2 regions of the Woeseia sp. D3-10 genome follow, and region 1 is predicted to be linked to the other one. Evidence: riboswitches for the same ligand, from Rfam matches in the RefSeq annotation. Region 1 holds a riboswitch; the other holds the start of a gene.
What was found. A riboswitch is a leader RNA that binds a small molecule or an ion and turns the genes downstream of it on or off. The one in region 1 is predicted to bind cyclic di-GMP.
Positions count from the first base shown of each region.

Region 2: another riboswitch for cyclic di-GMP. It lies ahead of AC0L8N_RS04935 (M23 family metallopeptidase); the one in region 1 lies ahead of AC0L8N_RS11670 (FAD-binding oxidoreductase).

Region 1 covers NZ_JBVVTW010000007.1:2,541,916-2,546,096, reverse strand. The annotation lists gene AC0L8N_RS11680 (translocation/assembly module TamB domain-containing protein) at 1-70, opposite strand, end outside; gene AC0L8N_RS11675 (autotransporter assembly complex protein TamA) at 67-1,968, opposite strand; cyclic di-GMP riboswitch class I at 2,220-2,302, shown strand; gene AC0L8N_RS11670 (FAD-binding oxidoreductase) at 2,413-3,762, shown strand; gene AC0L8N_RS11665 (efflux RND transporter periplasmic adaptor subunit) at 3,977-4,181, shown strand, end outside.
Region 2 covers NZ_JBVVTW010000007.1:932,045-936,225, reverse strand. The annotation lists gene ftsZ (cell division protein FtsZ) at 1-176, shown strand, start outside; gene lpxC (UDP-3-O-acyl-N-acetylglucosamine deacetylase) at 593-1,501, shown strand; gene AC0L8N_RS04940 (DciA family protein) at 1,503-1,811, opposite strand; cyclic di-GMP riboswitch class I at 1,915-2,002, shown strand; gene AC0L8N_RS04935 (M23 family metallopeptidase) at 2,122-3,057, shown strand; gene secA (preprotein translocase subunit SecA) at 3,332-4,181, shown strand, end outside.

The DNA.
Region 1 (4,181 bases):
CCGCGGCAACGGCGACAACAGCCGTGCCGATCAGCAGTATCAGCAAATAACGACCACCACGTCTGATCACAGTAACGGCGATCCCATGGTGAAATGAATACGCCAGGGTCGGCCTTCCGTATCCAGTGCGCGGGCGAAATCGACCCTTACCGCCCCGGCAATTGAGTACCAACGCACCCCAAAGCCCACGCCCTTGCGTAGTTCTGCCTCATCCCAGTCGTTAAAAGCGTTCCCGATATCAGCGAATGCGGCAACCGACCAGGCGGACGCAACCTTCATCTCAATCTCGGCACTGGCAGAGACGACGTTATTCGAGCCAATGTCGTTGTTGCTGAGTTCCTCAAACCCGTAGCCCCGCACGCTGCTGCTGCCGCCCGCTTTGAAGCGGTATCGATCCGGCAATTGGGTTACCGATAGCGCAAACGGTTCGCCGTCGACGGTGCCGGTGATGTCGCGCACATCGGCATCGCTGTAACCGAGCTCCGCGCGCAGTAAGACCTTCCAGCGATCACCGTACAAATAGCTGCGGCGGCTGGAAATGTAGAACTGGGTGAAGTCCCGCTCTGAGCCCCACGCTTCGTTGCCGGTAAACAACCATGCACGCTCGCGATGGCCCTCCGTCTCAAAGGCTTTGCCGCGCACCGCCGGCCAATCCCACTCAATACCAACGGCCAGGGTACTGACCGTATTGCGGAACAAACCGCTGAATCGCGGATCGTCCGCAAACGCGATGATATCCGGTGCAGAATCTGTACCCGGACGGTAATCGAATGATTCGCGGATGAGCTCCACATAGACAGTTTCCAGTATTTGCTGGAAGCCCTGTTTGCGGTCGCGCACATGGAGCCGCCCAAAGCGGGCATTCAGATCCTGGACCTGGCCATTGGCAAGCGTCACGAAATCTTCGTCATTTTGCTGCCGCTTGAATTCCAGATCCTGGTTGTCGTAGCGCAACGAGGAGCTCGCTACCCAGTATTGACGTTGTGCGGTTCGGCGAGGGATGCGGTAATCGGCACGAATAGAAAACTCGTCATCAATTTCCCGATAGCCGGTACCGACGTCTATCCGATCACCTTTGGTAGAAAGACGATGCCGGCTCCACAAACCCTGCAATCGAATTCCGGTGTCGGTGCCATAGCCGAGAGAACCCTGATAGGTATTCTTTGTATCGCCTTCAAGCTTGGTGTGCAGATTGACCACCGGCGGTGATTGCTCGAACATTCGTTCTTCGCGCACTTCAATGTCAGTGAAATAACCAGTACGCCACAAGTCGAGTCGAAACTGCTCCAGCAGCTCCGCATTGTAAGGTGTGCCCGAATCAAAGCGCGCCACATTCTCGAGCACCCAGGGCTTCAGTATGTCCTGTTCAAAAATGACGTCACCGAATAACACCTGAGGACCACTGTCCATAACAAGGTCGAGACGAGCTTCGTTCGCTGCAAGGTCCACCGAAATTTTTTGCTCGGTAAAACGCGCCTGCAGGTAGCCCTGAGTTTCGGCTGCGATCAGCAGCGACTTTTTCTGTTCTTCCCACCGGGGTTGATTCAGCACGGCACCAGCGGGCAATGGCCAGTTGCGCTTCCAGTTGCGCAGCTCGGCATTGTCAGCGCCGTCGCCCTTGAGCTCAATATTGGCAACGGCAATGCGCATCGGTTCGCCGGGACGGACTTGCACACGCATGCGCCAGTTCTCGCCATCGACCGGAACCAATGTGGCCGTTATTTCTGGCTGGTAGTAGCCGTACGGTTTTAGCGCATCGCGTACCCGCTCTCGGGCTTCTTCGCTGAGCTCATCGAAGCGGCCGGCCGACACGCGGCTGTTGCCGGTAAAGCCAAAACGTTCGAGGTGCAACCGCACATTGCTCAGCAACGGATCTGAAATACCGGTCACCACATAATTCAGCTCGTTGGCGAGGGCCGGCTGTGTGAGCGAAATACCAAGGCACAGCCAGGCCAGGCGCTGCCGCATTCGTGAACTGAGTAACCGCACTATGTCTTAACCATGATCAAGGGGCCGTGCATTGTAATAGGACAAATCCGGGCTGCATGTAGTTTCGACAGCAATACCGCAAATCGGCGGCTGCGCAGGTGGCAAATGACTGAACATGCCGTTTCGGCTTCACCTGGCCAGCCTACCGTGCATAAGCGATTTAACATCATACAGCTAAGTGCGGACTGGCAAATTGACAGGCCCCTGAGGCCGTGCCACGATCATCCATCAATTGATAAAGGCACACCTGTCGAAAGTCAGGGTCGCAAAGCCACCGGTCTAAGGGGATACCTACGACAGCGGGGTTGCCAGCAGTTTCAGGCGTCTTGCGCCTGCGGCAGCCGCCGACCCTTCCCGCCGGTTGAACAACTTCGCGACTCTCGCCAATTGCCGACATTTTCCGTGTGCCGCAGGGAGTGGGAGATGGGCGCAAACATACTCAGGCAATCAGGTGCATTCCGCGTGCGCGGTACGGCCAAGCCATGCACGTTTCAACCTCAGGATGAACGCGAGTTGTTTCGCTGTTTCGCGCCCAGCGCCAACTTCCTGCCACCGTTCCGGCCTGCCGGTGCCGGCAGCGCGTCTACCGATTGCAATTCAACGACGGCAGGGACAGTGATTGATCTGACCGCATTGAATGCGATTCGTGAGGTCAATCTCAACAATTTCACAGTTACTGTTGAACCCGGCGTCCGCATACGGGACCTTGCCTCCGAGCTTGCGTCCCAGGGTCTCGAACTGGAAGGTTGTCACGACCTGATGGACCGAACGGTTGGCGGCGCCGTCGCCAGTGGCTGTATTGGTCCTGCCATGAGCGGTGAAGGCAGTCTGTTCGCGTCTCAACTTTGCAGCGCAAGATTACTCACCCCTAGCGGCGCACCACTTGAAGTTGATGCCAGCAAGAATAATTTGCTCAGTGCCTTGCGGCTAAGCTACGGCATGCTGGGTGTACTCTACGAACTGACCTTGCGAGTGCGACCGGTGCGACCGTTCACGGCCAGCCACCGCCGCTGCACGATCAGCGAATTCGCTGCTATTTCAGACAAAATTGCCCGGAGTCCGGCCGGTGTGCGCTTTTATCTGATGCCTTTCCGTGACCGGGTCTATCTCGACTTGCGCCGGCACGACAGCGGCAGCGCCGACGGCGGACGGTTGCCGTGGCGAATCAAGGACTGGGGAGAAAGCACGGTGTTGCCACACGTCTTCAAATCCCTCCGGCACCTCGTGCCGGTCAACGGCGTTCGTTACCGTTTGATCGACGAGATCAGCAGCATCACTCAGGGTCTGGTCAACAACCGATTGGTTGAACACGGCAGCAACTCAACCATGCAAGCAAGCATCGCCCATGCTCAAAAAATGAATTACTCAACCTGGCTGTTTCCCGCCAACGATTTCGCCATTGTCGTTCAGGCCTATCGGGACTTCTGTCAGCGCATACATAAAGAGAACGGCTTTCGTTGCGATATGCCGACAATGGGCTTTCGCTTGAACCGCGACTCATCGGCGTTGCTGTCGCCGATGTTTGATGAACCCATGATCGCGTTGCGCGCTATTTCCACGCAGTCTGCCGGCTGGGAGGATTTTGCCATCGACTTCGCCGAGTTTGCCCAGCACTGGGGCGGCATACCGTTGTTTAACCAGTCCCGCAGCCTTTCTCAGGATCACTCACGGCAGATCTTCGGTGAGCGTATCGAGTTTTTCCGAAAAATCCGCCGTCGGCTGGACCCGGAGAACCGAATGATGAATCCGTTTCTGTCTCAGTATTTTCTCTAGCGTGAACTGAGGCTGGCAACGCCAACGCCTGCCTGGCTCGGGCCGCACTCGCGCGCCCGAACGCCGCACCCGCCGACCGCTCCAATCCAAACAGCCTTCCCGCGCATCTGATTGACAGTGGCGAACGTCCTGTCTTACGCGTTGACTTGGGCATTGCGCCTCCGGAACTTAGTGTTATACTCAACTATAACACCAACATACCAAGGACAATCCAATGCCTCCCAGATCAGCATTTGTGCGTTTAGCGTTGCTAACGGTTTGCGTTTCGCTGGTAACCGCCTGTGGTGTGGGTGAGGCTCGCCTGGCCAGTGCCGAGACCGCCACAGCGCCACTGCCGGTGAGCGGCGTAAGTGCGTATATCACTGATTTATATGCCACTTATCAAGCAACCTCAACATTGGGTGCCGACGGCGACGCCG
Region 2 (4,181 bases), 1.6 Mb from region 1:
GTTACGACGCGCCGACCCCGGCACCGGCACCGGCGCCGTCTTCGGAGCCGAACTACCACACGCTGGACAAGCCGACCGTACAGCGCAAGCGTGCGGTAGGTGATGGCCTGGAAGAGCCTGGATTGCAAGACGACTTGCTGGATATTCCGGCATTTTTACGGCGTCAGGCAGACTAGAGCTGTCGCCGCAATAAAGCTCGTGTCACTCACTCTGCACGAGCCAGTGCCTCCGCTGTGGCCGGCCCGAATGATCGGGCCGGCCACTTTTGACGGGGAACAACGTTCAATATTCGGAGTCGGATGCAGCCTGTTTGCTGGATTGTGAGTAGCCGACCGGAGTGAATGGCTTGAACTTGATGGACGGTGTGCTAATCTTTCGCCCAATTTGAATGAGAGAATGGCTGTAAGCCATTGAAATATAAGTGGTGTTTCTACAACATGAACCACACGGGAACGACATTTCCGGCTAATTGACCCAGTCGGTGTTCTGCTGCCCGCAGCCACGGTTGCAACGCAGCCCATACAACCAGCGGACGTTCGAGATCGACATGGATACGGACCGGCCGCGGACAGCTTAGCGAGAATTTGTGGCAATGTTGCGACAACGAACTTTGAAAACGGCCATTCGGGCCACCGGCGTGGGCCTGCATACCGGTGAGAAGGTTTACATGACCTTGCGCCCGGCCGCGGAAAACACGGGCATTACCTTTCGACGTGTCGACCTCGACGAACCGGTGGATATTCCCGCAGATCCCAAGCTGGTTGGCGAGACCATGCTCGGCACAACCCTGGTCAAAGGCGATGTCAAAGTCGCGACCGTTGAGCACCTGATGTCGGCACTGGCGGGTCTGGGCATCGACAATGTGTACGTGGATTTGTCGGCACCGGAAGTTCCCATCATGGATGGCAGTGCGGCGCCGTTTGTATTCCTGCTGCAATCCGCCGGTATTGAAGAGCAAAACGCGGCGAAGCGCTTTGTTCGCATCAAGCGCAAGATTCGCATTGAAGAAGGCGACAAGTGGGCGCAATTGACGCCGTTCAATGGCTTCAAAGTCAATTTTGGTATCGACTTCAATCACCCCGTCTTCAATAAACTCAGTCAGCACGCTTCGATCGATTTTTCCTCGTCGTCGTTTTTAAAAGAAGTCAGCCGGGCCCGCACGTTTTGCTTTCTGCGCGATGTTGAAACATTGCGCGAACGAAACCTGACGCTCGGCGGCAGCATGGACAACGCTATCGTGCTCGATGACTACCGCATCCTGAACGAGGACGGCCTGCGTTACGCGAATGAGTTCGTTATTCACAAAATTCTGGACGCGATTGGCGATATTTATCTGCTCGGTCGCACGGTCATCGGTGAATTCTCCGCGCACAAGTCGGGCCACGACCTGAACAACAAGCTGATGCGGGCCATGCTCGCTGATACGACGGCCTGGGAAGAGGTCACTTACGAGGATGCGGCCAAAGCGCCTATCTCCTACGCGACTCCGGCCTACGCCTGAGTCAGGTGCCCGACTCCTGTCGGGCCACCCGAACCTGACAGCGCGCAACTTCCGGCACGTGCGCGCGCGCGGCCCGCAACAGCGCATCCGTCTCGAAACGCAGCCGTGCCGCCCACGCAGAGCTGGCGGCAACCACGACCAGTTCGTCCTTCTGGACGGTGGTTGATATCACGACTTCAGCTAAGTCTTTGTCCAGGCTCGATTTAATGAGGTCCGTGAGGTCCTGATTCTGGCGCGCACGACGGATAATTTTGTCGAGGCGTCCAGAGGACGATGAGTTCAGCAGCTTATCGAGGCGAATAATAGTCATGAAGTGTGACGCGCTAGGCGTTTTCAACGGACCAGAAGTGACCGGGTTCGACATTCTGGCCGTGCGATCTTGTAATGAAAAGCGTCATTATGCATATTGACCGCCTTGATAAGGGCATACCCGCCGAAAGCCGGGGACGCAAAACCACCGATCTAAGGGACGCTTCGTCCTAGGACAGCGGGGCTACCGAAGTGACCATCGACCATAGGCTGACAAAAACGACGCGGCGCCACGACTGGCAGCCGGGCCATGATTGCGGTGGTTTCGTTAGTGCAAGTACCTATGACTATACGCATCCGGGGCGTAGTTAATGAATGTAGTGATATTTGGCAAGGGGTTTGGCAAACCTCGACAGATCAGCCTGTCCGGCCCAACCGCGGGGCTGTTTGCAGCGCTGATAATTGGTGGTTTTTGTGGAGCGGCTTTTCTTGGCGGCTATTTTTACTCAGTACAGAACGGTTCCGGCGTAAGTCTGGAAACCACCGCTGTTCTGAATGCCGAGCTTGAATTGCAACGCGATGCCATTCTGACAACCCGGCAGGAAACCGAAGATACGCTGAACGCTTTGGCGCTGCGCATTGGGCAGATGAATGCGCGCGTGATCCGGCTGGATGCGCTCGGCCGCCGCCTGACCGAAATGGCGGACCTGGACGACGGTGAATTTGATTTTGATGCCATCCCCGCCCTCGGCGGCCCCGAAGAACCTGATTCCATCGGTTCGTCTGTCGCGGTACCTGAAGTATTGACCGCCATGCAGGGCCTGGCTATGCAGCTCGACAACCGGGAGGCGCAGCTTGGCGTTCTGGAGTCGGTGATACTTAATCAGAACCTGAACGACCGCGTCTATCCGCATGGCATGCCGGTCAAGTCCGGCTGGATGTCTTCCTATTTTGGTCGCCGTACTGATCCGTTCACGGGCAAGACGGCGAATCATCGCGGCGTTGATTTCGCCGGCAAGGAAGGCGCGGAAATTGTCGCGGTTGCGGACGGCGTCGTGACCTGGTCGTCAAAACGATACGGCTATGGGCAGTTAGTTGAAATTAATCACGGCAATGGCTACGCGACCCGCTACGCGCACAATTTGGAAAACCTCGTCGCTGTGGGTGAAGAAGTCCGCAAAGGCCAGACCGTAGCTCTAATGGGCGAGACCGGTCGGGCAACGGGGCCGAATTTGCACTTTGAGGTTCTGCACCGCGGCCAACGGGTTAATCCCGTGTCGTTCATTCGCAAGGGCTCCGCCGAGTAAGTCACCGTATTCCGGGCATTTACAGGTCCTCGATGCCAAGTGTGACAGCTGAGCCTTACGGCCCTTGGAATTTTCTCCTCTGGCCTCATAACCCCTTCTTGAATCAATAACAACAGATGCTCTGGACGGTAGTTGCCGGAACCCCGGTTCGGCAATTTGTCTGAGTCAGAGTAATCCGTGGTGCAAATTTCCAGTCAGTACGTAAAATACCGGTCTTTGTGTGTGGCCGTGGCGGCAGCGCCTCCGGCTGAATACCCTCTTGCAGGAGCCCTCAGTGGCAAATTTTCTTACTCGATTTTTTGGTAGCCGAAATCAACGTCTGTTACGGCAGATGTACAAGGTCGTAAAACGCATTAACGACTTGGAAGAGGGGGTCAAAGCGCTGGATGACGGTGCCTTGGCTGCGAAGACAGAAGAATTCAAGAAACGCCTTGCGGACGGGGCAACACTCGACCAGCTGCTGCCAGAAGCATTCGCGGTAGCGCGGGAAGCGGCCTGGCGAACGCTGGGCATGCGCCCTTTTGATGTGCAACTAATCGGCGGCATGGTTCTGCATCAGGGCAACATTGCGGAGATGCGAACTGGCGAAGGCAAGACGTTGGTCGCTACTTTGCCGGCTTACCTGAACGCTCTGAGCGGTAAAGGCGTGCACATCGTCACGGTCAATGAGTACCTCGCGCAACGTGATGCGGACTGGATGCGTCCAGTGTACGAATTCCTGGGATTGACGGTCGGCGTCACCCGTAGCGGGCAGACCCATCAACAAAAAGCAGAGTCTTACAACGCCGACATCACTTACGCGACGAATAATGAACTAGGGTTCGACTACCTGCGCGACAATCTCGCGTTCTCCGCAGACGATAAGGTCCAGCGGCCGCTCAATTTTGCGATTGTCGATGAGGTCGACTCGATCCTGATTGACGAAGCGCGAACGCCGCTGATCATCTCCGGCCCGACCGAAGAAAACACGGACCTGTACCAGAAGATCAACAAGCTGATTCCGAAACTGCGGCTGCACGAGGACACGGCGGACTCAAACAATTTCAACATCGACGCAAAGTCCATCAAGCTGAAGGACGAACACGGCAAGCTTCTGAAATCTGAAGATGGTGAAGAAGTCATGT